Regions from separate parts of the uncultured Faecalibacterium sp. genome, predicted to be linked through region 1. Evidence: predicted binding sites of a transcription regulator. Region 1 holds the regulator's gene; each other region holds the start of a gene.
The links. The regulator HrcA, encoded in region 1, represses chaperone genes, less so after heat shock. The targets are predictions, from matches to a motif close to TGTTAGCACTCNNNNNNNNNGAGTGCTAACA.

Region 1 (7,614 bases):
AATGCCGTGCCGGATACTATCACCTACTACGACCTGCCGAACAGCCTGACCATCTATAATGTCACCGCTGCAGGCCAGCCCGCAGACGGCCAGACCACCGGCCTGTACGACACGGACAAGCTGAACGTGTACGATAAGTACGCCATGTTCCTGCATGGCAACAACGGCCTGAGCCGCATTGAGGGCGACGGCATCGGGCGCATTCTGGTGATCAAGGACAGCTACGCCAACTGCTTTGCACCGTATCTGACGGCAAACTACGCCCAGATCGATGTGGTGGACTTCCGCAACTACAACTACGGTCTGGATCAGCTGATCGCGGATAACGATTATGACCAGATCCTTGTGCTCTACAGTTTTGACAGCTTCAAGAGCGACCCGTACCTCTACCGTGCCGGTGTGGCCGGGTAAACATGGCAGCGCCTTTTCCGCAAAGGAAAGGGCGCTGTTGTTTTATGTCAAATTATTGCAGTCTTTTTTCACAAATTTTTCTAGTTCTTTTCGGAAGTCTCTCCAGTTTTTGCGCACTCTGCCCATTCACCCCTTGCAAAAAATCAACGGGTGTTGTACAATGGCGATATAGAGCAGTTGCTCTTCATCGATGGTTCGATCTGGTGTGAACAGTGCATAGAATGTGCTGATACGATCTTTGATTCAAAGGAGTGTTATTATGGAAAACAAGATCATGATGCCTGCTTCCTACAACGTTCTTTCCTGCGAAGAGATGACCTACACCGAGGGCGGTGCTACCTTTACGGAAGCTCTGCTGAACTGGATTCCGCCCATTGGCTGGTACATGGGTGTTACCGCCATGCGCAACTACCGCAAGAGCCACCCCAACGACTGGCTGGATACCGGTCTGGATGCTCTGAGCCGCGATATGGATTCCAGTGCGCAGAACATGCTGCGTGATCTGGGACGCATCGTCTGGGTCACCGCGACCAGCGCTACCGGCGTTGGTTTTCTGGTCAATGCTGCCATCGTCCTGCTCTGACCCTGCTCATAAGATCCGTCCGGAGAGACCAAAGACCCCTTTACCCGCGGCCTTTTCCGCCAGAGAGGGCCGCGGGCTTTTCATCAAGCAGAAATAAGAAATCGGCTGCCTGAGCACTGTATACCGTCTGAACGGTCTTTTGCCTGCAGAGAACAGCACTGCTTTCCTTTTCCTGCAAGCAACTACTCGCGTCATGCGGCGGCGCGCCCTGCTTTATGAGAACGATCTCCAAGCGCATATCCCGGTTTATTTTTGGGTTTTAAACAGTGCGATCTTGCACTGTCTGGATAGCTTTGATTCAAAGGAGTGTTATTATGGAAAACAAAATCATGATGCCTGCTTCCTACAACGTTCTGTCCTGCGAAGAAATGACCTACACCGAAGGCGGTGCTACTGTCGGTCAGGCACTGGCAGCTTGGTTCTGGCCCGGCTATGCTACGGTTATCGGCATCAACACCTGCCGTGAAGCACGCAAGAAGGATCACGACAACTGGGCATCCAACGTCTGGAACGATATCAAGGCCGACTGCAAGGGCAATGTGACCAACGCCTTCTACCATGCCGGCATGATCTTCTGGAATGCTGCATCGACCATCAGCAGCTTTGGCATTTCTGCCGTTATGTCTCTGGGGAGAAGAGCCGCCGCTTTTTTATCAAACCTAAAAAAGGAGTTTTGCTTTATGACGAACGCCATTACTTATCCTGCTGCATACAATGTTTTGTCCTGCGAAGAAATGACCTACACCGAGGGCGGCGTAGGTGTTGTGGAAGCCGCCATGGCATGGTTCCCGCTGTACGGCTGGTACAAGGCTGTTTCTGCCATCCACGATTACCGCAAGGCAAATATCAACTCTAACTGGGTGGAAAACGGCATGAACGCTCTGGTTGCCCATGCTGAAAAAAGCCCCACGAACACCATCCATGACATCGGCTGCAGCTTCTGGTTCATTGGTTCCTGCGCAACCATCATCGGCCTTGTGCCCAACGCCCTGTTGATCTTCGGCAACTAAGTCCCGGGTCTCTGTTCTGAAAAAGCAAAAGCGGCGGCGCCTCCCGTTTGGGAAGTGCCGCCGCTTTTTATGTTATGCGGTTTTCAGTCTCAGTTGTTGAACATGTCCTTCAGCTTTTTGAAGAAGCCCTTGCGCTTTTCGTAGTTTTCTTCTTTCAGGGTGCCCTCGAACTTCTTCAGGGCCTCCCGCTGGGTCTTGTTCAGCTTCTTGGGGATCTCCACCTCGCACTTGACGTACATATCACCGCGGCCGCGGCCATTCAGGTACTGGATGCCCTTGCCGCGCAGGCGGAAGGTGGTGCCGCTCTGGGTGCCCTCGGGCACGGTGTACTCCACCTTGCCGTCAATGGAGGGCACCTGCACGGTGTCGCCCAGCACAGCCTGACTGTAAGTGATGGGCACTGTGACCCACACATCGTAGCCGTCGCGCTGGAACACCTCGCTGGGGCGCACCGTGACCATGACGATCACATCACCGGAGGGACCGCCGTTTGCACCGGCATCGCCCATGCCGCGCAGTGCAAAGCTCTGGTCGTCGTCGATGCCCATGGGGATGGACACCTCCAGCGTCTTTTTAGCAGCCACCTTGCCGCTGCCATGGCAGACCTTGCAGGGATTCTTGACCAGCTTGCCCTTGCCGCCACAGCGGGAGCAGGGCTGCTGGGTCTGCATCACGCCAAAGGGGGTGCGCTGCTGACGGATCACGAAGCCGCGGCCGCCGCAGTCCGGGCAGATCTCGGGGCTGGAACCGGCGGCACAGCCGCTGCCGTGGCACTCGGTGCACTCCTGCTGGCGAGTGATGGTGATGTTCTTCTTGCAGCCGTGCACGGCCTCGTCAAAGCTCAGGGTGATGCGCACCCGGATGTCCTGACCCTTGCGGGGGGCGTTGGGATTGGCCCGACGGGACGAACCGCCAAAGCCGCCGAAGCCGCCGCCAAAGATATCGCCGAAAATGTCGCCCAGATCCACGCCGTCGCCGCCAAAACCGCCAAAGCCGCCCGCACCGGGGCCGCCGCCGTTCTGTGCTGCATAGGCAGGGTCAACACCTGCAAAGCCATACTGGTCGTACAGCTGGCGCTTCTTCGGGTCCGAAAGCACCTCGTTTGCTTCGTTTACTTCCTTGAACTTTTCCTCGGCATCCTTATCGCCGGGGTTATAGTCCGGGTGGTATTTCATTGCAAGCTTGCGGTATGCCTTTTTGATCTCGGCATCGGTCGCAGTCTTGGATACCCCCAGCACTTCGTAGTAATCACGCTTTTCCTGTGCCATATCCACTCACCTCTCCGGGAACGTTTGATCCGGGAAACGCCCCGGTTGGTTCCTCGCTCTATAACCAGCAAGAGCCGCTCCGGCAAAACCGGAGCGGCTTTTGCTATTCCACGCGTGCGTCCGCCGGTTTGGCCGGGCACACACTGCTGTGTTTTTTATCAGACTTCCTTGAAGTCGGCATCCACAACGCCGTCATCACCCGGCTTCTGCTGGTTGTTTGCACCTGCGTCGGGGCCGGGCTGTGCACCGGCGGCCTGCTGTGCGGCAGCGGCTGCCTGATACATCTTCTCGAACACCTGGCTCAGAGCTTCCTGCTTTGCCTTGATGTCGTCCACGTTGCCGGACTGAACAGCGGTCTTCAGGTCGGCCAGCTTGCTCTCGGCCTCGCTCTTCACGTCGGCGGGCAGCTTGTCGCCGTTCTCCTTCAGCATCTTCTCAGTCTGGAACACCATCTGGTCGGCACCGTTGCGGATATCGACCTCTTCACGCTTCTTTTTATCGTCGGCAGCAAACTGCTCAGCTTCCTTCACAGCCTTGTCGATGTCCTCCTTGGACATGTTGGTGGAAGCGGTAATGGTGATGTTCTGCTCCTTGCCGGTGCCCAGATCCTTTGCGCTGACCTTCACGATGCCGTTTGCATCGATATCGAAGGTAACTTCGATCTGAGGCACACCACGGGGAGCCGGAGCGATGCCGTCCAGATGGAAGACACCCAGGCTCTTGTTGTCGCGTGCGAACTCACGCTCGCCCTGCAGAACGTTGACCTCAACAGAGGGCTGGTTGTCTGCAGCGGTGGAGAACACCTGACTCTTGTGGGTGGGGATGGTGGTATTGCGGTCGATGATCTTGGTGCACACGCCGCCCAGAGTTTCAATGCCCAGGCTCAGCGGGGTGACATCCAGCAGCAGCAGGCCCTTGACATCGCCCTGCAGCACGCCGCCCTGAATGGCAGCGCCCACAGCCACGCACTCATCGGGGTTGATGCCCTTGAAGGGCTCGCAGTTCAGTTCCTTCTTGACTGCATCGTAGACAGCGGGGATACGGGTGGAACCACCGACCATCAGAACCTTCTTCAGGTCAGAGGGACGCAGGCCTGCATCCTGCAGAGCCTTGCGGACGGGGCCCATGGTGCGATCGACCAGATCAGCGGTCAGCTCGTTGAACTTTGCGCGGGTCAGGGTCATATCCAAGTGCTTGGGGCCGGTAGCATCGGCAGTGATGAAGGGCAGGTTGATCTGGCTGCTCATTGCGCTGGACAGCTCGATCTTTGCCTTCTCGGCAGCTTCCTTCAAACGCTGCGCAGCCATCTTGTCCTTGCGCAGGTCGATGCCGTTCTCGGTCTGGAAGGCATCTGCCATCCAGTTGATGATGCGCTCATCGAAGTCATCGCCGCCCAGATGGGTATCACCGTTGGTGGCCAGAACTTCGGTAACGCCGTCGCCCATCTCGATGATGGACACATCGAAGGTGCCGCCGCCCAGATCGTAGACCATGATCTTCTGGTCTTCTTCCTTATCGATGCCATATGCCAGAGAAGCGGCAGTAGGCTCGTTGATGATACGCTTGACGTTCAGGCCTGCAATGGTGCCTGCGTCCTTGGTAGCCTGACGCTGGCTGTCGTTGAAGTATGCAGGAACGGTAATGACAGCCTCGGTAACAGGCTCGCCCAGATAAGCCTCGGCATCAGCCTTCAGCTTCTGCAGGATCATAGCGCTGACCTGCTGGGGAGTGTACTCCTTGCCGTTCAGGGTCACCTTGTGGTCGGTGCCCATGAAGCGCTTGATGGAAGCAACGGTGTTCTCGGGGTTGGTGATGGCCTGACGCTTTGCGACCTGACCCACCAGACGATCGCCGGTCTTGGTAAAGCCGACCACAGACGGGGTGGTGCGTGCACCCTCAGAGTTTGCGATAACAACGGGCTCGCCGCCCTCCATGACAGCCACGCAGCTGTTGGTAGTACCAAGGTCGATACCAATGATCTTACTCATAATGAAAACTCCTCTCGAAAGAACAAATCGTATTGTTTATGTGATGCTCAAATGTTTGTAAGCGGATGTTATATTCAAAACCCTTTCGGGTTTCTGCTTTGTTATTCGGCCACTACAACGGTCGCATGGCGGACGATCTTATCGCCCAGCTTGTAGCCCTTCTGGTAGACCGTGATGACGGTGCCGCTCTCCTGTCCGTCCGGGGCGGGGATCTGCTGCACTGCATTCATGAAGTTGGGATCAAAGGGCTTGCCCAGCGCCTCGATCTCCTCCACATGGAGGGCATCCAGCGCCTTGGCGGCCTTGTCCAGCGTCATGGTCACGCCCTTTTTGTAGTTCTCGTCGGTGGTGGGGGCGTTGGCTGCCATCTCCAGCGTATCCAGAATGGGAATGATCTGGTTCACCGCAAAGGAAATGCCATCGTTGAACTTCTGGTCGGCTTCGCGGGTGGAGCGCTTGCGGTAGTTCTCGTACTCCGCTGCCATGCGCAGCAGCTGGTCTTTGGCCTGTGCAGCGTTGGCTTCGGCCGCGTCCAGCTTTGCCTTTACGGCTTCCAGCTCGCGGGCCTTCTTGTTGAACCAGCCGCCATCCTTCTTCTTGTCATCCTTCGGGTCGGCAGCTTCGGCAGCAGGTTCCTGTTCGGGTGCTGCCTGCTGGGCCTTTTCCTCGGGAGCCGTTTCGGGCTGCTCCGCTTCCTGAGCCGGAGCCGTCTTTTTTGCTTCTTCGCTCATTCCAGATCCTCCTTATAGATCACAGTCCGCCGGGGTACGGCAGCCTGTGGGGTGTCTTTTCGTTTGCCGCTCATGCCCTCGCCCAGCTGGTCTGCAAAGTAATGCAGCAGCGGCATCAGTTTCTGGAAGGGCATCCGGGTGGGGCCGATCAATGCAATGGAGCCCCACAGGCCTCCGCCCACCAGATACCGGTCGCTCACGATGCACAGGCCCGGGATCTGCGGTTCCAGATCCTCGCCCAGCAGCACGCTCTCACTGCGTTCTGCCGGAGGTGCGATCAGGCCAGCGGCCTGCTCCTCGTCGTTCAGCAGTGTGAGGATGTCGCCCACCTTGCCGTCCAGCTGGGGCCAGTCCAGCAGGTACTGCTCACCGCCCAGAAATACATGGGGCTTGACGGAATCCTGCAGGATGGCCGCTGCCGCGCTGATGACAGGCACCAGCTCCGGGTCGATCTGGCTGCACAGCTCTGCCAGCAGCCGGGTGGAAAGATCCACCGGCGCTACAAAGGTAAGGTTGCGGTTGAGCAGTGCGGCAAGTGCTGCCGCATTCTCGCGGGAAAGACCGGTGCGCACCCGCGCCACACGGGTACGAACGTAACCGGCCGTGGTAACGGCCAGCACAGCCGCTGCGCTGCGGCCCACCTGAACCACTTCATAGTGGGCGATGCACAGATCCTCGGCGCACGGGGTGCTGATGGCGGCGGTGCAGCCGCTGATGGCGGCCAGCGCCTTGGCGGCACCTGCGGCCAGCTTTTCCGGCTCGTGGTCAAGGCTTGCGAACACCGCATCCACACGGGCACGGCTCACACGATCCAGCGGCTGATCGTCGGTCAGCAGATTATCAAGGTAGTAACGGTAGCCCTTGGCACTGGGCACACGGCCCGCGCTGGTGTGGGGCTGCTCCAGCAGGCCCAGCTTTGTCAGCGCCGCCATCTCATTGCGAAGCGTTGCGCTGGAAACTGCCATGTCAAAGTAGTTTGCCAGCACGCTGCTGCCAACAGGCTCGCCTTCGAGACCATACAGCGCCACGATCGCCTGCAAGACTCGCTGCTTGCGTGCATCCATCGTCATAGCGCCTGCCTCCTTTTTGCGTTTGCTTTGTTTGTTTAGCACTCCTTGTTCCTGAGTGCTAAGACCATTATAGCCAATTTTCCGGTGCTGTCAAGCCCCTTGGAAAAATGTTTTAAAAGATTCATAATTCTGTCATAAACGAAGAAAGCGCCCTCCTTATTATAAGGAAAGCGCTCCGGCATGTTCTTTACTCTTCCATCTGCCTTGCCAGAAATGCCGCCGCCACATTCACGGCCTTGAGCTGGGCGGCATCCGGCGTGGCCGTGCGGTCTTCGGTCAGCAGGGCCACCACGCCGGTCACATCGCCTGCCGCAATGATGGGTGCGGCGCACAGCACCACCCGGGGCGAGCCTTCGCAGGGCAGGATGCACTTTTCGGCAATTCCCTCGCTCTGGTACAGCCTGCGGCCATCCATCAGCTTTTCCAGCGGCTGGCTGATGCTGCGGTCGGCCAGCTCCCGCCGGCCGGAGCCGCTCACCGTAAGGATGCGGTCGCGGTCGGCCACCAGTGCGGTCAGCGCAAAGCTTTTGCTGAGCACCTCGGTATACTGGGC
Region 2 (7,614 bases), on a different contig from region 1:
GCAAACAGGCCCGCCAGTTGTCCGCCGGAAGAATAGCCGATCAGGGCGTAGCTTTCCGTCTGCACGCCGAACTGCTGTGCGTGGCCGGTGATGTACTTCACCGCCCGTGCAATGTCCTCCATGGGGCCGTTGTTGTCGTTATCCGGGTAGGCGCGGTAGCGCATCACGAACACCGCATAGCCTTTCTGGTGCAGCTGGTAAGCTGTGGAGATGCACTCCTTTAACTCTGCCGTGCGGTTGAGGATGTTGCCGGAGAGCACCAGCGCATACTTTGCATCCGGCGTGCTGGCCGGGTAGTAATAGAACTCCCCATTGTTGCGGGAGCTGTCCTCGGCGATCTCCTGCTCCGAGTAGAGCTTATAGGTGATCTGCACGCCCGCATTGTAATTGCGGATGAGCAGGTTCAGACCATCGGCACAATCCTGTGCCACATGGCTGCTCACATATTTTTCCAGCGTCTGGTCATTGCACCAGTCCTCGGTGCCGGGCAGGTTCTGCTCCTTGGAATAGGTCCAAACGCCTGCGCCAAGGATGCTGGGGTTCGAGCGGATCTCGCCCATGGTGGTCTGCGGCGTGATATCCGGCTCGCCATACTCTGCTGCAAATGCGGGCAGCGCCATCATCAGCAGCAGACAGATACAGGCTGCTGCGGTGCATATCCTGTGTTTCAACTCAACATCTCCTTTTCAGCCGACCTGTTCCTCCCAGAAGGCAACTGCTTCATTCAGCCAGCCATCCGCAGCCGTGCCGCGGCCAATCGAGACCGCATGGGGTGCATCCGCAAAGGCCGTTCTCTGGTACGCCACACCGTGTTTCTGCAGAGCCTGTTCAAACGCTTCGTAAAAGCTTGTGTCCGGCCCGAGGATCGTGTCATTGTCGCCCCGCCAGAAATAAACCGGCGGGTAATCGTCATCCACTGCCTGATTCAGGTCGGTCCAGTAATAGCGCCATCCGCATGCGGTCGGATCATATACGATGTGATACACCGGCTTTATAATAGAGAAATCAACGATCGGGTACCCCAGAATCAGTGCGCCCGGCTTCTGGGCACCAAAGGCTCCGTAGCCGCGCTTCTGGTTGGCAAATATGCCCGCGACCTGCGCGCCGGACGAGTAGGCAACGATCGCGTAATCCTCCGGCTGCACCCGGAGCTGTTCCGCATGGGCGGTAATAAAGTTCACCGCATTGCCAAGATCCTGCAGCGGTGCATTGTCGCCAAGGTCGGTCCATGCGCGGTAGCGCAGAACAAACACGGTATAGCCTTTTTCATGCAGTTCCCACGCTGTCGGCAGGCCCTCGCCAAATGTGCCGTTGATGGTCAGCGCATTGCCGCCCATCACGATCGCATATTTGCCATCGGGATCGCTCCCCGGAAAATAAAACAGCTGTACGCATCCGAGCGAAGGATCCACCTCGGTCTCCTCCGGGCTGTAGACCTGCCACGTCACCTGAACTCCGTCCTTCACATTTTGTGCCGCAAGGTTCAGCGCCGCCGTTGTTTCCGGCACCGTCTGCCCCCATGCGTATTCCTGCAGGGTCTGGTTTTCCAGTCGGCTGCGGGTCCATTGGGTCCCCTCGCCGAAGGAGCCATACAAAAACAGCCCGCTCTGCTGCATCACAGGGTTGCTGCGGATCTCCTGCATCGTCATGTCCGGTGTGATGTTGGCCTGACCAAGCTCCTCCGCAAACGCCGGCTGTGCCAGCAGGATCATCAGGCCAATACCAAACATCACCGTGCGCAATCGTTTTCTCACAGCAATCCCCCGTTTATCTCTTTATTTGCACTGTTTTTCCCAGAATGCCGTTGCCTGCCGGATCCAGCCGTCCGCATCGGTGTGATGGCCCGGGCCAATGGCGTGGGGTGCGTTCTCGTACACATGGCACTCATAAACAGCCCCGCTCTCCCGGAGCTTGCGCTCCAGCAGCGGCCCCTGCTGGGAGTAGCACATGCGCTGCATATAAAGATCATTTTTGCCGTAGAAGAAATAGGTAGGGGTAAAGTTTTCGTTCACCACATCCGAAATATCGGTCCAGTAGTAACGCCAGCCAAGCACCAGCGGATCAATGGCCAGCTGATATAGCGGCTTCACCTCAAAGAAATCGTTGATGGGGTAACCCAGCAGCAGCGCTGCAGGCTGTGGGAGGCCAAATGCCTTATAGCCGAACTTTTCGTTGTCCGAGCCGATCAGGCCCACGATGTGTCCGCCGGAAGAAAAGCCCATCAGCGCATAGTTTTCGCGCTGAACGCCAAACTGATCTGCATTTTCGGTCAGGTACTTTATGGCATTGGCAATATCGTACAGTGGCGCATTGTCGGATGCATTCAGGAAAGAGCGGTACCGCAGCACAAAAGCCGCATAGCCCAGCTCGTGCAGCTGGTTGGCAATGGATGCACCCTCGTTCAGCTCTGCGGTGGTGTTGCCGCCGTTGCCGGGCACCACGATGGCGTACTTTGCGTTGGCTGTTTTAGCCGGGAAATAATACAACTGCACCATGCCCAGAGAAGAATTTTCCGCAATTTCTTCCGGGGTATACACCTGCCATGTGATCTGTACGCCCCTGTTGTAGTTTTCGATCACAAGGTTCATGCCTTCGGCGGCATCCTCGGCAGCCGCGTAGCTTACATAGCCCTCAATGGGCGTATCATCGTACTGCGTGCTGCCCTCGATCCATTCGTTGCAGTAGGTATAATAGCCGGAGCCTTTGATGCTGGGGTTCTCCCGCAGCTCTTTCATGGTCGTCTTTGTTGTGATGTTCGGCTCGCCGTACTCTGCAGCAAATGCCGAAAGCGATACGCACGCCAGCATTCCCAGCGCACACACCATCGTTCTGATCCACTTCATTTTGGGACATCCTCCATTCTGCAGCGGCGTATCCTGCCGTGCTTTTCTTTGTTATGATTTATTGTATCACAAACCTTCCGCTTGTCAAAGAAATTTCTGTGCAGTACGGCGCTTGTACCGCACCGCAAATTCTGCTATACTGGAGCCGGATATTTTTGAGAGTTGAGGGCGCGGAAAGCTATGCACTTTCCGCCGGGATCGAAATATGAGCAAAATCGAGATCCGGCCCATGGAGCCGGAAGACTGGAGCGCTGTTTCCAGAATTTATTTGGAGGGCATTGCTACAGAACATGCCACTTTTCAGACCACCTGTCCGCCGTATTCTGCGTGGGATGCTTCCCACGCAAAAGAATGCCGACTGGTACTGCTGGCCGACGGCGTGATCGCCGGGTGGACGGCGTTGCGCCGGGTGGACCCGCGCTGGTGCTACCGCGGCGTTGCCGAGGTGAGTATTTACGTGGGTGAGCAGTTCCGGGGCCATGGCCTTGGCTATCACCTGCTGACCGAGCTGTGCCATCAGGCAGAAAAGGCCGGCTACTGGACACTGCAGTCCACCGTGCTGCAGGACAACGCTGCCAGCCGCGCCCTGCACACAAAATGCGGCTTTCGCTTAGTGGGCCGTCGGGAACGCATTGCCCGCGACTGTCACGGCCGCTGGCTGGACACATTCTTAATGGAATACCGCGCTGCCGCCAATGAACCGGAAGGCTATAAAAAGCTGTAAGATACAAAAGAACTCCGCGCCCTGTGAGGTGCGGAGTTCTTTTTTTCCATTGATAAAATGATAAAGGTAAAAACAGGTTTACCACTCTTCGCCGTCGATGTCCACGCTGCCGTCCACCACGGCACCGGCGCGGGAACGCTGGAACATGCTTTCCACCACGGCGCAGTACTTATCGGCCAGACAGACGATGACTGCTTCGCGGCAGGTGGGCACATGACGGAAGGTCAGCGGCCACATGTGGCTTGCAATGATGCTCTGTTCCTTTCTGGTAATGCTGAACACCCGCTTTGCATTGACGCAGGCATAACCCGGATGGGAGAAGCCGTGCATCTCAAACAGGCGGCGCAGGCCGTGGAAGGTACCGGTGGTGTGCCAGTCGTACAGATAAAAATCATGCAGCAGGGCACCCACTGCCAGCGAGGTCTCGTCAGCGTGCAGATGCAGACGGCGGTTGAGCCAGAAGCTCACCAGCGCCACATTCTTGCAATGCTGGTAGGTGGTGACAGAGCCGTGCTGGATGTACTCCCGCATCCGCTGCACATCCGGGTGATGATCGTATTTTTCAACGATGGCATAAAGCTGTTCGCGCTCGATCTCAGAAAGCTGCATGCTGCAAAATTTCCTTTCGCTTTAAGGTGATGTTTTCAGGAGCGGAGCTGGACCGGATTGGAATTGCCGAAGTTCTCTGCACTGGAAGGGTTCTCCCGCTTGAGGGAAAAATCTACCAGATACTGCTTGCCGTCGCCCAGTTCTTCCAGCTGGGCCAGTTTTGCCTTTGCGGCGGCTTCGTCCGGGTACCACTGGATCAGGAAGAAATTTTCTTCCTCTACACCGTAGTACAGCCACTGGCCGTCGGCACGCAGCCAGTCGTCCAGATGATCCACCTCTTCGCCGTCCGGCAGGCCAAGGCCTTCTTCGGCATAAAGGTTTTCCGGTTCCACCTGCAGCATTTCGATCACCTGAATGGAGCTTTGCAGGTATTCGTCCTGCGAGACTGTCTTGTCCGAAAGCTCCCATCCGGTGAGAAAAGCCTGCATCATCAGGTCGCGCACAGAGATGCGCGGCAGGGTCGGGTCCATAACCATAGGTATTTCCTTCTTCCTTTAGTTTGTCCCTGCTGACCAGTATACGTCAAAGGCTTATGCAAGTCAACAGTTTAATTGTGAATTTTTTGTAGGTTCGTTCAAATATATCCAGACTTAACAGACGGAAAAGGCAAAAGTGTCTCCCAGCCATTCCACTGCCAGTTCCACCCAGTGATGCCGGTGGCGGCTGGGCTGGTCCACCTCTGCCGTGCTGATGCTGGTACCGTGCACCCCCTTTTCAAACAGATGCGCCTCGCAGGGCACGCCCGCCCGGTGCAGAGCGTTCACCAGCATCAGGGTGTTCTCCACCGGAACGGTGGCATCCTCCATGGTGGTCCATACGAACACCGGCGGCATCTGCGGCGTGATCTTATCCTCCAGCCCGAACACCTGCTGTGCCGCTGGGTCGGCGCTGCCCGCCAGCTGCACAAAGCTGCCGCGGTGGGCATACTGCCCTGCCATGACCACCGGATAGCCCAGAATGACCGCATTGGGCCGGGGCTGGGCCGCTTCGCCGGGAATGTCCAGCACAGCACCGGAAAGGGCCAGGTGGCCGCCCGCTGAAAAGCCGCACACGGCAATTTTTTCCGGCAGGATATGCCACTGGGCCGCGTGCTGCCGCACAAGACCAATAGCCTCGGCCAGCTGGCGCAGCGGCATGTGGTCCTTTGCCTTTTCGCAGATGGCGTAGTCCAGCACAGCGGTGTGGTACCCCGCCGCCGCAAACTGCAGCGCCACCGGGTCGCCCTCACGGGCACTCACATGGGTATAGCCGCCGCCGGGCACCACCAGCACCAATGGCCGGTCAAGCACATTCGGCATCCGCTCACAGCAATCACGCAGATAAACGGTCAGTGTCCCACCGCCGGCCAGTTCCAGCTGTTTCAGCTGCATGATATTTCCTCCTTTTACAGCATCCTTTGCGGTTCATTATAGCACAAAACGAACCATTTTTTAAACTTTTTATGAAAGCCCTTGATTTTTGCTTTTTGTCGGTGTATATTAGCACTCGAAAGTTACGAGTGCTAAGTATTCAAAAGCAATATCCTATTCCGAGTGCTTGGTGCCGAATACAGATAAAAAGAGGTTTTGCATTATGGCTAAGAAAGAATTTCAGGCTGAAAGCAAAAAGCTGATGGATATGATGATCAACTCCATCTACACCAATAAGGAAATTTTCTTGCGCGAGCTGATCTCCAACGCATCGGATGCCATCGATAAGCTCTATTATAAGAGCCTGACCGATCCTTCTGTGGGCATGAACAAGGGCGATTTCCGCATCCTCATCACACGCGATAAGGAGAACCGCATCCTGACCATTGAGGATAACGGCATCGGCATGACCAAAGAGGAACTTGAGCAGAATCTGGGCACCATTGCTCACTCCGGTTCTCTGGATTTCAAGAAGGACAACAAGGACGAGAACATCGATATCATCGGCCAGTTTGGTGTCGGCTTCTACTCCTCCTTCATGGTAGCCGATAAAGTCACCGTCATTTCCAAGGCTTATGGCTCGGACGAAGCATGGCAGTGGGAGTCCTCCGGTGTGGACGGCTACGAAATGACCCCCGCCCAGAAGGATACCGCAGGCACCCAGATCATCCTGCACATCAAGCCGGATACTGAGACGGACCACTACGACAACTTCCTCGATGAGTACGGCATCGTGGCCATCGTGAAGAAGTACAGCGACTATGTGCGCTATCCCATCCAGATGGAGCGCCAGCACGAGCGCCAGAAGCCGGAACCCGATCCTAAGCCGGAGGACTATAAGCCCGAATGGGAGACTTACACCGAGCTGGAAACTCTGAACAGCATGGTGCCCATCTGGAAAAAGCAGAAGAGCGAAGTGACCGACGAGGAGTACGCGAACTTCTATAAGGAAAAGTTTGGTGATTATACCGACCCCGCCCGCGTCATCGTCAGCCGCACCGAGGGCACTGCAAATTATAATGCCCTGCTGTTCGTGCCCAGCCACCGTCCCTACGACTTCTACACCAAGGATTATGAAAAGGGTCTGGCCCTGTACGCATCCGGCGTGCTCATTATGGAGAAGTGCGCCGACCTGCTGCCCGATTACTTCAGCTTCGTCAAAGGCATTGTGGACAGTCAGGATCTGAGCCTGAACATCAGCCGCGAGATGCTGCAGAAGGACAACCAGCTCAAGCTGATCCACAACGCTCTGGAAAAAAAGATCAAGAACGAGCTGCACGCCATGCTGGCCAATGACCGCGAGAAGTACGAGGAATTCTGGAAAGAGTTCGGCCGTCAGATCAAGTTCGGTGCTTACTCCGACTACGGCATGCACGCCGAGCTGCTGCGCGACCTGCTGCTGTTCTGGTCTGCCAAGGAGCAGAAGATGGTCACTCTGCAGGAGTATGTGGACAAGATGCCCGCTGAGCAGAAGTATATCTACTTTGCTGCCGGTGATTCTACCGACCGTCTGGCAAAGCTGCCCGCCGCTGAGCTGGTCATGGATAAGGGCTATGACGTCCTGCTGCTGACCGAGGATGTGGATGAGTTCTGCCTGCAGATCCTGCGCACCTATCCCCGCAAGGATGCCGAAGGCAAGGACGGTACCGTGGAGTTCAAGAATGTCAACAGCGGTGATCTGGGCCTTGAGACCGAGGAAGAGAAGAAGGCCGCCGAGGACGCTACCGCTGAGAACAAGAGCCTGTTCGATGCCATGAAGGACGCACTGGACGGCAAGGTGAAAGAGGTCAAGGTCTCTACCCGCCTGAAGGATCACCCTGTGTGCCTGAGTGCTGACGGCCCGCTGTCCATTGAGATGGAAAAGGTGCTGTCCAAGCAGCCCGGCAGCGAAGGCGTAAAGAGCGATAAGGTTCTGGAACTGAATGTCAACCACCCCGTGTTTGCCGTGCTCAAGGCCGCACAGGAGGCCGGTGACACCGACAAGCTCAAGAAGTACAGTGCTCTGCTGTACGCACAGGCTCAGCTGATC
Region 3 (7,614 bases), on a different contig from region 1:
TATTTTTTTGTCTGCAGGGGGGAGCGGAGACGTCCGCTCCTTTTTTGTGCGTACGGGGCAGGGACATTGTGAGATTGGCTCTTGCATCCTTTTGGTTTTCTGTTATCATAGAAGCAACAGAATTGCAGGAGGAAGTCCATGCGCACATTATTTCTTTTGAACCCAACTGCCGGTAAGGCTGATTGCACCCGTACGCTGCCGCAGCAGATCAATGCTGCCGCCGCGCGTGCAGGGCTTGCGCCGGAAGAATATGCCATTCAGGTCACAAATCACGCCGGTCATGCCCGGGAGCTGGCCAATGCCGCTGCGCAGCAGGCCCGGCAGAGCGGGGAAGAACTGCGGGTCTTCACTGCCGGCGGCGACGGCACCTTCAACGAAGCGCTCACCGGGATCTATGGCTATGCAAATGCAGCCGTGGGCTGTCTGCCCTTTGGCAGCGGCAACGATTTTCTGCGCACCTTTGGTACAAAGGAAGAGTTTCTGGATCTGGATGCCCAGCTGGCCGGTGGGCCGGTGAGCATCGATCTGATGCAGACCAGCCTTGGCCTTTCGGCCACCATCTGCGCTGCCGGTCTGGATGCGCAGGTTGCCTACGGCATCCCGAAGTTCCGGCGCATCCCGCTGTGCGGCGGCGAGATGGCCTATGTGCTTTCCATTGTGGAACAGCTGTGCGGACACATCGGCCGCAGGGTGGAGTACACCATCGATGGTGAAACGCTGGATGTGGACTGCCTGATGTGTGCCATCTGCAATGGCCGCACCTATGGCGGCGGTTTCTGTGCAGCGCCGGAAGCACAGCCCGACGATGGCTGGCTGGATGTATATATCATCCGCAAGGTGAGCCGCGTGACCATTGCAAAGCTGCTGGGAATGTACAAGAGCGGCAAGCACTTCCAGAACGGTCAGCTCGTCAGGGCTGCAGAGCCGTATTTCATTTACCGCCGCGCAAAGCAGGTGAGCCTGCGCGCTGCGGATGGCCGCGGGCCGATCGTTGCCACGGCAGACGGCGAATGCGCACCCAAGGAGCAGATCACTGTACAGGTACAGCCGCTGGCAGGGCGCATCCTTCTGCCAAAGCCTGCTTTTGAGCGCTTTGCAGCGCAGAGGACGGCACAGAGTGCAGACCGAACATGAAAAACCAGAAGAAGAGACAGCTTTTTTGTCCAAGAAGAAAGCTGTCTCTTTTTCGCTGTACGGCTGATTTTTTCATCTGTCATAAATTCTTAACAAAAAGAAGCAAAAAAGGTCTTGATTTTTTGGGTCAAGATGAGTACAATACACTTAGCACTCAGAGAAATTGAGTGCTAAAGAACCAAAGAGCCGACACGAGGCCCTTTGGACACAGCAAAGTTTTAAATTATATTTTTACTATAGGAGGGCAAGAACTATGAAGATCATTCCTCTTGCAGACCGTGTTGTCATTAAGGCTGTTGAGGTTGAGGAGACCACCAAGGGCGGTCTGATCCTGACCGGCAGTGCTAAGGAAAAGCCCCAGGTGGCTGAGGTCATCGCTGTCGGCCCCGGCGGCGTTGTGGACGGCAAGGAAGTCAAGATGACTGTGAAGGTCGGCGACAAGGTCCTCACCAGCAAGTACTCCGGTACCGAGGTCAAGGTGGACGGCGAAGAGTGCACCATCGTCCGTCAGGGCGATATCCTGGCAGTCGTTGAGGACTGAGCAGTTTCCCCTCTGATATTTGAAAATTGAGCTTTAAAGGAGCGATTTGATTATGGCTAAGCAGATCAAGCAGGGCGAGGATGCCCGCAAGGCACTGTGTGCCGGTATCGATACCCTGGCAAACACCGTTAAGATCACCCTGGGCCCCAAGGGCCGCAATGTGGTGCTGGGCAAAAAGTTCGGTGCACCGGTCATCACCAACGATGGCGTGACCATTGCCAAGGAGATCGAGCTGAAGGACGAGTTCGAGAACATGGGCGCACAGCTGGTGCGTGAAGTCGCTACCAAGACCAACGACGCAGCAGGCGACGGCACCACCACCGCAACCGTTCTGGCACAGGCCATGGTCACCGAGGGCATGAAGAATGTCACCGCCGGTGCAAACCCCATGGATATCCGCCGTGGCATGAGCAAGGCTGTTGCCAAGGCTGTTGAGACCATCAAGGCTCACAGCCAGAAGGTGAAGGACAGCAACGATATCGCCCGCGTCGGCGCTATTTCTGCAGGCGACCCCGAGATCGGCCGTCTGATCGCCGAGGCTATGGAGAAGGTCACCTCCGATGGCGTTATCACCATTGAGGAGAACAAGACCACCGCTGAGACCTACAACGAGATCGTGGAAGGCATGCAGTTCGACCGCGGCTACCTTACCCCGTATATGGTCACCGATACCGACAAGATGGTGGCTGATCTGGACAATGCCGCTATCCTGATCACCGATAAGAAGATCAGCGTGATTCAGGATCTGGTTCCCCTGCTGGAGCAGGTCATGCAGAATGGTATGAAGCTGCTGATCGTGGCTGAGGATATCGAGGGCGAGGCTCTGTCCACTCTGATCGTCAACCGCCTGCGCGGCACCCTGAACGTCTGCGCTGTCAAGGCTCCCGGCTTTGGCGACCGCCGCAAGGAAATGCTGCAGGATATCGCAACCCTGACCGGCGGCACCGTGGTCTCCTCCGATCTGGGCTATGAGCTGAAGGATGCTACCGTCCAGATGCTGGGCCATGCCCGTCAGGTGAAGGTCTCCAAGGAGAACACCACCATCGTTGGCGGTGCAGGCGATAAGGATGCCATCGCAGCCCGCATCGCTCAGATCCGCAGCCAGATCGAGGCCGCTACCAGCGATTTCGACCGTGAAAAGCTGCAGGAGCGTCTGGCAAAGCTGGCTGGCGGCGTGGCCGTCATCAAGGTCGGCGCTGCTACCGAAGTTGAGATGAAGGACAAGAAGCTGCGCATCGAGGATGCTCTGAACGCAACCAAGGCTGCTGTTCAGGAAGGTGTTGTTGCCGGCGGCGGCACTGCTCCTATCAATGCGATCCCCGCTGTGCGTGAGCTGTGCGACACGCTGGAAGGCGACGAGCGCACCGGTGCCAAGATCGTTCTGAAGGCTCTGGAAGCTCCTCTGCGCCAGATCGCTAAGAATGCCGGTCTGGAAGGCAGTGTCATCATCGACAAGATCATCTCTGCCAACAAGCCCAACTACGGCTTTGATGCTCAGAACGAGGTCTTTGTGGACGATATGATCGCTGCTGGCATCGTTGACCCCACCAAGGTCACCCGTTCCGCTCTGGAGAACGCAGCCTCCGTCGCTGAGATGGTGCTGACCACCGAAAGCCTGGTCGCTGATCTGCCGGAACCCCCTGCTGCACCCGCTGCTGCAGGCGGTGACATGGGCGGCATGTACTAATAACAGCCTAAAAACCGCATGAATCCTTGATTTTTGGAGCGCGCAAAAGCGGATTTACGCCAAACTTACGCCACTTACGCCAAAAATCAAAGCGCACTATAGGGTAACAAAATCGGCACTCGCTGAAAAGCGGGTGCCGATTTTTTGTGTCACGAAAAGCTGATGGATGCTGCACGCTACACACCGTCAGCTTTTTCGTTTACAGGGGAAAAAGTGGGTGGTATAATAGAAATAGAGTTTTGTAAGAGTGCTTTCATAGTCAAGGCTATAAAAAATACGGATAAGCATAAAGCCGGTGGATGATATGAAAATTCTGGATAACATCACCAATACCGTTCGAGATGATTTACGGGTCGAGATCAAAAAAGGTAGCAGGGTGTCTATTGCGGCAGCCTGCTTTTCGATGTATGCCTATAAAGAGCTAAAGAAGCAGCTGGAAACCATAGACGAGTTTGAATTTATCTTTACATCCCCCACGTTTGTGAAAGAAAAGGCTGAAAAGCAGAAGCGGGAGTTCTACATTCCCCGCATTTCTCGTGAAACGAGCCTTTACGGTACAGAGTTTGAAATCAAACTGCGCAATGAGATGACCCAGAGAGCCATCGCAAAGGAGTGTGCAGACTGGATCAGAAGGAAGGCTACGTTCAAATCGAACACCACCGGTGAAAATATGGCTGGCTTTATGACTGTGGATTCCGGCACAGCACAGACCGCCTATATGCCGATTGGCGGATTTACGACAGTTGATATTGGCTGTGAGCGCGGAAATAACAGCTACAATATGGTCAACTGCATAGAGGCACCGTTCGCACAGCAGTACATGAGGTTGTTCGATACCCTATGGAACGACCGGGACAAAATGCAGGATGTCACGGATGTGGTTCTGGAAAACATCAGCACGGCTTATGCAGAAAATTCCCCGGAGTTCATCTACTTTATGACGCTGTATCATGTGTTCAGCGAGTTTTTGGACGACATCTCAGAAGACGAACTGCCGAATGAGGCAACCGGCTTCAAGCAGAGCAAGATCTGGAGTCTGCTGTACGACTTCCAGAAGGATGCGGTGCTTGCCATCATCAATAAGCTGGAAAAGTACAACGGCTGCATCCTTGCGGACAGTGTTGGCCTTGGCAAGACCTTTACCGCACTGGCAGTCGTAAAGTATTATGAGAATCGAAACAAGTCGGTTCTGGTGCTGTGTCCCAAAAAGCTGGCGGAAAACTGGAATACCTATAAGGACAACTATGTGAACAACCCGATTGCATCGGATCGGCTGAATTATGATGTCCTGTTCCATACAGACCTGTCCAGAAGCGGCGGAAAGTCGAATGGCCTCGACCTGGATCGCCTGAACTGGGGCAACTATGATCTGGTCGTCATTGATGAATCGCACAATTTCCGTAATGGAATCGGAACTCATAGCAAGACGCAGGACAATCGTTACCAGCGGCTGATGGATAAGGTGATCCGTGCCGGAGTTAAGACCAAGGTGCTGATGCTTTCGGCAACGCCTGTCAATAACCGCTTTGTTGACTTGAAAAATCAGCTGGCCCTTGCCTATGAGGGAAACTCCGAATATCTGGATGAAAGGCTGAACACCTCAAAGAGCATTGAAGACATCTTTAAGCAGGCGCAAAAAGCCTTTAACGCATGGAGCAAACTGAAACCAGAAGAGAGAACCACGGATGCGCTGCTGCGGACGTTGGATTTCGACTTCTTCGAGCTGTTGGACAGTGTTACCATCGCACGTTCTCGGAAGCATATCGAGAAGTACTACAACACCAACGCTATCGGAAAGTTCCCAGAGCGGTTGAAGCCGATTTCCGTCCGTCCATGCCTGACAGACCTGAATAATGCTATCAACTACAATGAGATTTACGAGCAGCTGATACAGTTGAGCTTGTGCGTCTATATGCCCTCCAACTATATCTTCGCAAGTAAGATCCAGAAATATCAGGAGCTGACGCACAATAAGGGAGAGAATCTGACCCAGAGAGGCCGTGAGCAGGGCATTTGCAGGTTGATGAGTATTAACCTGCTGAAACGGTTGGAAAGCTCTGTACATTCGTTCCAGCTGACCCTGATGCGCATCAAGAAACTGATTGATGGTACGATTCAGTCCATTGACCAGTTTGAACGCTCCGGCCACGCTGATCTGGATATATACGACGTGGCCGGAGACGATTTTGACATGGACGATGAAAACACTGACTTTTTCACCGTCGGCAAAAAAGTCAAAATCGACCTTGCGGATATGGACTGGAAGAGCTGGCGTACGGAGCTTCGGAAAGATGCAGAAATTCTGGAGCTGTTGACCTTTATGGTGGCAGATATCACGCCGCAGCATGACACAAAGCTGCAAGAACTGTTCCAGCTGCTGTCTGAAAAAATTGAGCACCCGATCAATGCCGGCAACAGAAAAGTGCTGATTTTCTCTGCATTTTCGGATACGGCAGAGTACCTTTTTGACAATGTGAGTGCGTTTGTAAAGCAGAAATATGGGCTGAATACCGCTGTAATTACCGGCTCGATTGACGGACGTACCACGATCAAAGGCTTCAAGGCAACACTCAACAACGTGCTGACCTGCTTCTCTCCCATTTCCAAAGACCGGGATGTTTTGATGCCCGGTAGTGCCACGGAAATTGATGTGCTGATTGCGACAGACTGCATTTCTGAAGGTCAGAACTTGCAGGACTGCGATTATCTGATCAACTATGACATTCACTGGAACCCGGTACGCATTATCCAGCGTTTTGGACGAATCGACCGTATCGGCAGCAGAAACCAGTACATCCAGCTTGTGAATTTCTGGCCTGATCTGACGCTGGACGATTACATCAACCTGAAATCCCGTGTGGAGACCCGCATGAAAATCACCGTTATGACCTCCACCGGCGATGATGACCTTATCAACCCCGAAGAAAAGGGCGATTTGGAGTACCGCAAGGCACAGTTGAAACGCTTGCAGGAAGAGGTCGTTGACATCGAGGATATGTCGGACGGCATCTCCATTATGGATCTGGGACTGAACGAGTTCCGGCTCGACCTACTGGATTACATCAAGCACAACGGTGATTTGGACAAGAAGCCTCGTGGACTTCATGCAGTGGTTCCGGCTACGGATGAACTGCCGGAGGGTGTGATTTTCGTGCTGAAAAACATCAATAACAGCGTCAATGTGGACAATCGAAATCGAATCCATCCGTTCTACATGGTTTACATCGGCATGGATGGGCAGATCATCTGCGACTATCTGAACCCAAAAAAAATGCTGGATGATATCCGGCTGTTGTGCCGTGGAAAGTCTGAGCCAATTAAGGAGGTGTACGAACGCTTCAATCGGGAAACAGATGATGGAAAGGACATGGCAGAAATGTCCGAATTGCTGAGTGAAGCCATTGACTCGATCATTGATGTCAAAGAAGAAAGCGACATCGACAGCCTGTTCTCTGCGGGCGGAACAACGGCATTGCTCAGTCAGGTGTCCGGACTGGATGATTTTGAATTGATTTGCTTTCTTGTTGTAAAATGAACGCACAGAGGTGAAAAACGTGCTGGACTTGCCTGTGTCTACCGAGTTTAATAAACGCATCCCTAAGCAGAAGTTCTATGAGAATATCGCTGTCACCCCGGCTATGAAGAAAGCCTTTGTCGAGCAGATCAGGATCATCTACTGGCGCAATAAGATTGCGACCACTACCCTGAATCTGGCTGCTGGCGAGCAGGTGATGGAGATCGAGGTGTTCGAGGTACGGCTGTCTGCCCCGGAGCTGGACGAAAGTGTGCTGCGCCAGATCGACCGGGAAATTCCGTATCACATCCTCTTTTTGCTGGAATACGAGGGCAAGTATCGTGCTGTCATCGGCTACAAGGAGGTTGTGGTGGGCAAGACGGCCTTTAAGGTTGACCGCTATTATTCTACAGACTGGCTGGACAAAGACGATCTGCCGGTGCATCTGGAAGGGCTTACGCTGGATGCTGTATACGAGAACTTTGTCCGTCAGATTGCAGGCGATGTTCTGGTTGAAGAAAATGGCACTACGCTGAAAGAAAGCATTGAGCAGCAGAAGCAGCGTGAGCAGCTGGAAAAGCAGATTGCAGTACTGGAAGCTAAAATCCGTAAGGAAAAGCAGCCGAGGAAGAAATTTGAGATGGTGCAAAAGCTGAATGGCATGAAAGGTGAACAGGAAAGGAAGAAATAAAAATGAAGCGAATTTTGGAAAGTGGTCAATTCTCAAATTATAGAGAG
Region 4 (7,614 bases), on a different contig from region 1:
TTGTACTGTATTTGATTTGCTAAATCAGGCAGCTTTCCGCGACCTCACAGCGCCACATTGACCGGCAGGACATACACGCCGTCGGCGGCGTAGAAGGTGATCTGAGTAATCGTCTTGCCGATGATGGATGCAAAGTAAGGATCATCGGCATTGAAGCCCAGCTTGGTACCATGCCAGATGTTGGTCACATGATGCAGGCCGTACTCACTGCCATCGGCGGTGGTCAGAACTACGCCGTAGACCTTGTTGGCCTTGTAGTCCAGATCAAAACCGGAGATTTTCATCTCGTAGGTGGCATGGTGACCGTTGGTATTCAGCTCCACAGTGGTGCCCTCTACAGTGGTCTCGGTGGCGTGGACCTTGCCAAACTCCCACTTGCCGCTCAGCAGGTTATACCATGCGGTGATGTAGTAGGCAGGGGTCTCACTGAGCTTGTAGTAAGCGTAGCTCTCGTTCTCAAACAAGGCATCTGCGCCGGTGTAGGTGGTGGTGGATTCCTTGCCCTTCAGGGTAACGGTAATGTCGTAGCTGTCGGCATCGGTGACCTGCTTTGCATTCTTCAGCGCCCACGGGGTCAGCACCTTGACCGGGAAGGAAACGCCGGTGATGTCGGTGCCATCTGCGTTGATGTGGTAGGAACCGGCGGCAAGGTTGCCTGCGCGGGTCTTGTTCCTGGTGGCGCTGGTCACAGCGTCGATCTCAGATGCGTTGTCCACACCGGCAGCCTTGTAGAAGTCGGCGTAGGGGATGTTCATCTGGACATAGCTGGAGGTCAGGCAGTTTTCCTGTTCCACCTCTTCCGCAGCGAAGGCCGGGACTGCCACAGCGCATACCAGCATAGCGGCCGCAAGTGCACCTGCAAATACTTTTTTCAATCTCATGGTAACACACCTCTATCTCAGTTTTGAAAAAATAGTTAGCTTTGCCTAACAATTGATGCAAAAAAATGCAGGGGAAAAACCCCTCAGATGGTTAGGCAAAACAAATTCGCGAAGTAAAAATAGCACTCCCACCGGGCGTTGTCAAGTAGAAACCGGAAAGTTTGCAGAGGTGAATTTTTCGATGCAGGAAACGATCTGCATCCTCTATACCGCAAAGCCCTTGACCTTTTTGCCGGAGCGCAGTATACTTTTTATGCAGTTAGTCACGAATAACCGCAAGGAGGTACTACATGATACAAGACGCATTCTGGGGAATCCTGATTCCATTTCTAGGTACAAGCCTTGGGGCAGGCTGTGTGTTCTTTTTGAAAAACTCTTTGCGCGACGGCATCCAGCGCGCCCTCACCGGCTTTGCCGCCGGAGTGATGGTGGCGGCATCGGTATGGAGCTTGCTGATCCCGGCTATGGAGCAGGCTGCAGATCTGGGCAGGCTGGCGTTTTTCCCGGCGGCGGTGGGTTTCTGGCTGGGCATCCTGTTTTTGCTGCTGCTGGACCATCTCATCCCGCATCTGCACCAGAACAGTTTGCAGGCCGAAGGGCCAAAAAGCCAGCTCCAGCGCACCACCATGATGGTTCTGGCGGTGACGCTGCACAACATCCCGGAGGGTATGGCAGTGGGCGTAGTCTATGCCGGATACCTTGCCGGAACTGCCCAGATCACCGCCGCCGGGGCGCTGGCACTTTCCCTTGGCATTGCCATCCAGAACTTCCCGGAGGGGGCCATCATCTCCATGCCACTGCGGGCGGAAGGAATGAAAAAAGGCCGGGCGTTCTGGGGCGGCGTACTGTCCGGCATCGTAGAGCCCATCGGGGCAGTGTTGACGATTCTGGCGGCAGGCATCGTGGTGCCTGCTTTGCCCTATCTGCTCAGCTTTGCCGCCGGAGCCATGCTGTATGTGGTAGTGGAGGAACTGATCCCGGAAATGTCGCAGGGGCAGCACTCCAACGTTGGCACGGTATTTTTTGCGGTGGGCTTCAGCGTGATGATGGTGCTGGATGTGGCACTGGGGTGACGGTTGGGGGTTCCCGAAAGCGAAATCTCTTTCGGAATACCCGAAAATACCTAAACTTCTTGACAGAGGAGACGGCAGGGCGTATTATTTTGGCAGAAGGACCGCTGAGAAGCGGCTTTTTATAGAATGAAAAGTTAGCTTTACCTAACTTGTGGCACGAGGAATTGCTGGCCGTCACCCGGTGCAGCGGGCGCATCTGGTAAAAAGTATTGCATTGTGAACGGTAAACAGAAAGAGGGTGGCATTATGTCCTTTTTTGAAAATACCCGAAAGCCCGTAGGCCTTGGCGGGAAGATCATGGTTGCTATGATGAACTTTGGACACAGCGCAATGGCAGAATGGGGGCTGCGCTTTTTACAGCCTGCCCCGGATGCCATGGTGCTGGACTGCGGCTGCGGCGGTGGAGCGAACATTAAGACACTGTTGAAACTGTGCCCCAAAGGCAGGGTGCAGGGCATCGACTACTCAGCCGTCAGTGTGGAAAAAGCGCGAAAGGTCAATGCCAGAGCCATTGCAGCAGGACGGTGTACCGTGCAACAGGCAAGCGTGACAGAGCTGCCGTTTGAAGCGGAGCAGTTTGATGTGGTGACTGCCTTTGAAACGGTCTACTTCTGGCCGGAACTTGCGCAGAATTTCAGAGAGGTTTATCGAGTGCTGAAGCCCGGCGGGGTCTTTTTCATCTGTAACGAAGCGAACGGCGAAACGACAAAAGACGACAAATGGACGCAGATCATCAATGGCATGACCATCTATACGGATACTGCACTGAAAGCGTATCTGGAACAAGCAGGATTCTGTCAGATCCAGAGCCACAAAAATAAAAAGGGCTGGCTGTGCGTTACGGCGCAAAAGCGGTGAAAGAGTGTAAGGAGGACGGAGCATGGAACGAAAAGAAGCAATCCGCAGTGCCTACCGGCTGACAGGCGGCAATAATTTTTATGACAGTATGATCACCTGTTCCACCCTGAGCGGGAAAGCAGTGTGCCGTCTGGTGTGGGACATGAACAAGGTGGAAAACGATGCCTATCTGGAAAAGGCACTGTCCGGCATCCCGAAGCATTTTTCCGGCAAGCTGCTGGAGGTGCCGGTGGGCACCGGCATTCTGACCATACGATAAAACCAAAGGGAGTTCTGCCTGGACCTTCGTCCGTGACGGAACTCCCCTTTTTTAGCTTTATAGAAAAACCATAAGTCATCTGCCACGGTCAGTGGAGCAAAAACCACACACCCAGCAGGATCGCAAGGAAGATCAGGTTGGACAGGGTGAACAGCCCCAAATACTGCTTCTTTCCCTGTGGCAGCTCCCGTGCGATCTGTCGGTAGGAAATAAGACTGGCCATGGATGCGATCAAAGTGCCAAGACCTCCCAGATTGGTGCCGATGATAAGGGCTTGTGTCTCTGCCGTGAACCCGGACAGCAGCAGGGCGGCGGGAACATTACTGGTGACCTGCGAAGCAAGAACCGCCACAAGAACTTCCCGGCCGGTCAAAAACTCCTGCAGCCAGCCGGAAAAGGCCGGAATGCGGCCAAGATTGCCAATGAAGATGAAAAAAGCCACAAAGGTCAAAAGCAGGGAATAGTCCACTGCCCGTAAGGTGTGCGGGTCTGCAAAAAGGGCGCAGACGAGTACAGCGGCAAAGGCAATGCCATAAGGCAACACCCGGATCACGGACAGCAGGCAGACGGCAAACAGAACCAGATACAGCAGGATGATCTTCTGATCTCCCTGAGATGCAGAAGAAGAAACAAGCTCGTCCACGGAGAGGGCGGCAGAGGCTTTCCGGCAGACCAGCGCTGCCCAAGCCAGCAGCAGGAGCAGAGAGACCAGGGTGTAGGGCAGCATAAGAAGAACAAATCCCCCGATGCTCATGCCGCTTTTTCCGTAAAGATAGAGGTTCTGCGGGTTGCCGATGGGGGTCAGCATACTGCCAAGGTTTGCCGCAATGGTCTGCATACAGACCACCGGGATCAGAAGGGAGCGGCGGACATCCGCTCCCAGACGGCTCAGAACCACGAACGTAAAGGGAACGAAGGTCAGCAGGGAAACATCGTTGGTGATGAACATGCTTCCGAAAAAGCACAGCCCGACCAGTACCAGTGTCAGCTGAAAGGTGCTGTGGGTACGGGACAGCAATGCCCGGCCCAGTCCATCAAAAAAGCCCTGCCGCCGCAGCCCGGCCATGACCGTCATCAGGGAAAACAAAATCGCCAGCGTGCGCAGGTCGATGTAGCCGAGATACTGCGCATCCGGCAGAACAAAGAAGGCGGAGACAACGGCCAGCACAGCGGCTGCGGTGAGAACCGTTTCCTGCTGAATGAATTGTTTGAGTTTCATAGAGACACATCCTTGTAATTGTAAAGGCTGCCCTGCTGCGATGCCGGGCGGCCTTTTTCCGTATTTCAGAGCAGCAGCTCAAACGACCCGATCATCAGGGGCATTCTTCAATGTGGAAGATCGCTACTTTCCCGAAGAACGGATTGCAAGTGCGTGCAGCTTCCGGCTCAAATCGGCCAGGTACCATGCGATTGCCATACCGCCGGCAATTCCAAGAGCGGCCAGAAAGGTCTGCTCTCCGAAATGCTCTGCAGCAGACAAATCATTGGAGACGACTGCGTTCATGCAGTAGTAGAGGGTGCTTCCGGGAATGAGGGGAATGGCAGCGGTAATGAAGAAAGGCGTAGAGGGTGCATTGCAGCATCGGGCAAGAATTTCGGCATACAGAGCGGCACAGAAACCGGCCAACAGATTGGCAAGAAAGACGCTGTGCAGGGTGTTGGCGGCAAGAAGATAAGCCAGCCATGCCAGAAGTCCGCCTACACCGGCGGCGGGTAAGTAGCGCCGGTTCAGATTGAAGATCAGTCCGAAACCGACCGAACCAAGGGCAGCACTGAGCAACTGCGAAAAAACCTGTATCATGCGGAAATTCCTCCCATCAACCAGATGGCGGCCATCATGCCGAGGGCAAGGGTGGCGGCCATCAGAATGGCTTCCACCAGCCGAAGAGAGCCGGAAATAATGTCCCCAAGTAAGATGTCCCGGATGGAATTTGTCAGCATGATGCCGGGAATCAACAGCATGATGATACCAATCAGAACTTTATCGGCATGAAACTGCATCCCAAAGCGGCAGAGCAGCAGAGTGGAGACACCGCTGAGAAATGATGCTATAAACTGAAATTCTACACCATTCATACAAAAAGGCGAGAGATAGCGCTCCATCCAGCAAATCAGAACGGCAATGCCGCCGGCCAGCAGGCCGTCCCAGAGATTTCCACCAAAGAAGATGGCAAAACTGGAAGCAGCCAACACACTGCCGGCAAGATGCAGTCTTGGGTCCGGATGCTGTGCCAGAATGGCATTCAGCTGGCGCTGAAACTCTTCTATGGAAGGAGGCGCTGTGCAGATACGGCGGCTGAGCGCATTGAGCTTTTCCAATGTCAGCAGGTCATTGCTGGCAGCGTGACGCAGGCGGCGGGTCTCGGTCTGCGGCGGCAGCGAGGGCATGGTAAGCGTGACCACGATGCTGGATGTGATCACGAATACATTCACATCTTCTGCCCCATAGGCGATTGCGATCCGGTTCAAAGTGTCCTCAACGCGGAATACTTCTGCGCCGCTGTTTTGTAAAGCTTCGCCCATTCGGACCAGAATGTGGAGAAAATGACTGATCTCGGTCTCTTCCACAATATCACGCTCTTTTCATCTCGGTTTCTACATTATTATAGCGGGTGGACCGGCAGAACGCAAGACGCTGCAAGGACAGAGAGACTTTTTGATAACTGCATTGTTTACGCGGGCAATGGATCGCCTGGTTCTGAAAAAACGGCTTGCATCCGTTCTGTCACAGCGAAAGACTACGATCAGAGAAGAAAAAATTGAATCCAGTGCAAACGATTTTGCCGAGAATTGCATGAAATGTTATAAAAGTATTATTCTTTTATGAATTTTAGCACTCTACTATTGACACTGCTAATAAACAGTGTTATAACAGTGGCGTGCTCAGGAGAAAGGGGCATGAGGGAACCGCAAGGCTCCCGGGAAGACTCCGCTTCTGATGCACGATCTTGATTTTATGCCCGACCCGAACGCCGGGATTGGAGGGTTGTTTTATGTTTATGCCTGCTGTTTTCCATGAAAATCTGTTCGATGATTTCTTTGATCCGTTTTGGAACGACGGTGTGCTGGAGCGTGCAATGAATCGTGAAGAGCGTGAGACCTTCGGCAAGCGCGGCGCAAACATGATGAAAACCGATGTGAAGCAGACCGCCGATGGCAACTATGATGTGGCTGTTGACCTGCCCGGCTGCAAGAAGGAAGACGTTCAGATGGAGCTGAGCGACGGCTACCTGACCATTCAGGCCGTCCGCAACCACTCCAATGACGAGAAGGACAACAATGGCCGTTATCTGCGCCGTGAGACCTTCTCCGGTACCTGTGCCCGCAGCTTCTATGTGGGTGATGCCGTGAAGAAGGAGGACATCCACGCAAAGTTCGAGGATGGCATCCTGCACATCGTGCTGCCCGCACCGCAGCAGCAGAAGGCTCTGCCTGCGAATCCCAATCTCATTGAAATCGAGTAACGTTTGTGCATCGGTGTGAGGAACACCGGCGCATAGAACCAACCCCCGGAGAACCGTAAGAAGCTCTTCGGGGGTTTTTGTATTCTGACATCTTTTCGGAAGTGAAAAAGCGTGGTACCCACAACACCGACACGCAAGAGGGCGCAGCAGTCAATCTTTTTGAAACCGCCGTCAAACACGCATAAAAGCGAAAAGAACCCGCTTTCAACATCAAATTGAAGTGAAAGCGGGTTCTTTATTGAAGTGACACCAAGTTGTCACAAAATCACAGCTTTAGAAGGCCTGTGCATCATATTTATAGCGATATTTCGCCGTAAATTCGTTTCTGCTTGATGGGGTGAATTATTTCCGACTTGTCAGCCGGTTGAGCAGCATCACAGCCAGGACAATGACACCAATGACGAGAAGAATGCCGACCATGCCGATGAGCATCATGGGCAGGGTGGTCATCCACGAAGAAAGATGAAGCATAAGTGTACCTCCGTTAAGCCATCAGGGTCAGAATCAGGCCGCCTGCAATGACGGATGCGATCTGCCCCGAAACGTTGACGCTGATGGAGTACATCAGCAGGAAATTCTGGTTATCTTCTTCCAATCCCATCTTGTTGACCACACGGCCGCTCATGGGGAAGGCGGAGATGCCGGCTGCACCGATCATCGGGTTCAGTTTTTTGCCTTCGGGCAGGAACAGGTTCAGCAGCTTTGCAAACAGCACGCCGCCTGCGGTATCAAAAACGAAGGCTACCAGACCCAGTGCAAGGATGAGCAGAGTATCGGGCCGGACAAACTTGTCAGCGGTCATCTGTCCGGCCACGGTCAGGCCCAGCACGATGGTGATGAGGTTTGCCAGCACATTCTGCGCGGTTTCGCTGAGGGCGTTCAGTACGCCGCACTCCCGCAGCAGGTTGCCGAACATCAGAAAACCAACTAGAGCTACACTGGCAGGAGCTACCATACCGGCAATGATGGTTACAACAATGGGGAACAGAATCTTCGTCAGCTGGCTGACATTGCCCTTTTCATAGGGCATCCGGATGCGGCGGTCCTTCTGAGTGGTCAGCAGTTTAATGACCGGCGGC

Region 2: the regulator HrcA is predicted to act here: its motif matches at 5,653-5,683, upstream of htpG (molecular chaperone HtpG).
Region 3: the regulator HrcA is predicted to act here: its motif matches at 1,280-1,310, upstream of QZL71_RS04030 (co-chaperone GroES).
Region 4: the regulator HrcA is predicted to act here: its motif matches at 5,900-5,930, upstream of QZL71_RS05810 (Hsp20/alpha crystallin family protein).

What each region holds. Positions count from the first base shown of each region.
Region 1 is NZ_FMFG01000001.1:140,311-147,924, reverse strand. It holds gene QZL71_RS00740 (DHHW family protein) at 1-411, shown strand, start outside; gene QZL71_RS00735 (hypothetical protein) at 671-994, shown strand; gene QZL71_RS00730 (hypothetical protein) at 1,309-2,004, shown strand; gene dnaJ (molecular chaperone DnaJ) at 2,094-3,272, opposite strand; gene dnaK (molecular chaperone DnaK) at 3,431-5,260, opposite strand; gene QZL71_RS00715 (nucleotide exchange factor GrpE) at 5,362-5,991, opposite strand; gene hrcA (heat-inducible transcriptional repressor HrcA) at 5,988-7,061, opposite strand; gene QZL71_RS00705 (stage V sporulation T C-terminal domain-containing protein) at 7,249-7,614, opposite strand, start outside.
Region 2 is NZ_FMFG01000027.1:10,670-18,283, forward strand. It holds gene QZL71_RS09335 (alpha/beta hydrolase) at 1-671, opposite strand, end outside; gene QZL71_RS09340 (alpha/beta hydrolase) at 687-1,754, opposite strand; gene QZL71_RS09345 (alpha/beta hydrolase) at 1,776-2,843, opposite strand; gene QZL71_RS09350 (GNAT family N-acetyltransferase) at 3,049-3,567, shown strand; gene QZL71_RS09355 (HD domain-containing protein) at 3,646-4,176, opposite strand; gene QZL71_RS09360 (hypothetical protein) at 4,212-4,652, opposite strand; gene QZL71_RS09365 (alpha/beta hydrolase) at 4,767-5,546, opposite strand; gene htpG (molecular chaperone HtpG) at 5,749-7,614, shown strand, end outside.
Region 3 is NZ_FMFG01000006.1:69,281-76,894, forward strand. It holds gene QZL71_RS04025 (diacylglycerol/lipid kinase family protein) at 139-1,134, shown strand; gene QZL71_RS04030 (co-chaperone GroES) at 1,388-1,675, shown strand; gene groL (chaperonin GroEL) at 1,728-3,362, shown strand; gene QZL71_RS04040 (helicase-related protein) at 3,667-6,897, shown strand; gene QZL71_RS04045 (DUF4391 domain-containing protein) at 6,917-7,567, shown strand; gene QZL71_RS04050 (toll/interleukin-1 receptor domain-containing protein) at 7,570-7,614, shown strand, end outside.
Region 4 is NZ_FMFG01000011.1:24,025-31,638, forward strand. It holds gene QZL71_RS05775 (hypothetical protein) at 45-881, opposite strand; gene QZL71_RS05780 (ZIP family metal transporter) at 1,172-1,954, shown strand; gene QZL71_RS05785 (class I SAM-dependent methyltransferase) at 2,201-2,812, shown strand; gene QZL71_RS05790 (hypothetical protein) at 2,835-3,071, shown strand; gene QZL71_RS05795 (SLC13 family permease) at 3,160-4,290, opposite strand; gene QZL71_RS05800 (threonine/serine exporter family protein) at 4,414-4,872, opposite strand; gene QZL71_RS05805 (threonine/serine exporter family protein) at 4,869-5,639, opposite strand; gene QZL71_RS05810 (Hsp20/alpha crystallin family protein) at 6,065-6,535, shown strand; gene QZL71_RS05815 (oxaloacetate decarboxylase) at 6,878-7,006, opposite strand; gene QZL71_RS05820 (sodium ion-translocating decarboxylase subunit beta) at 7,020-7,614, opposite strand, start outside.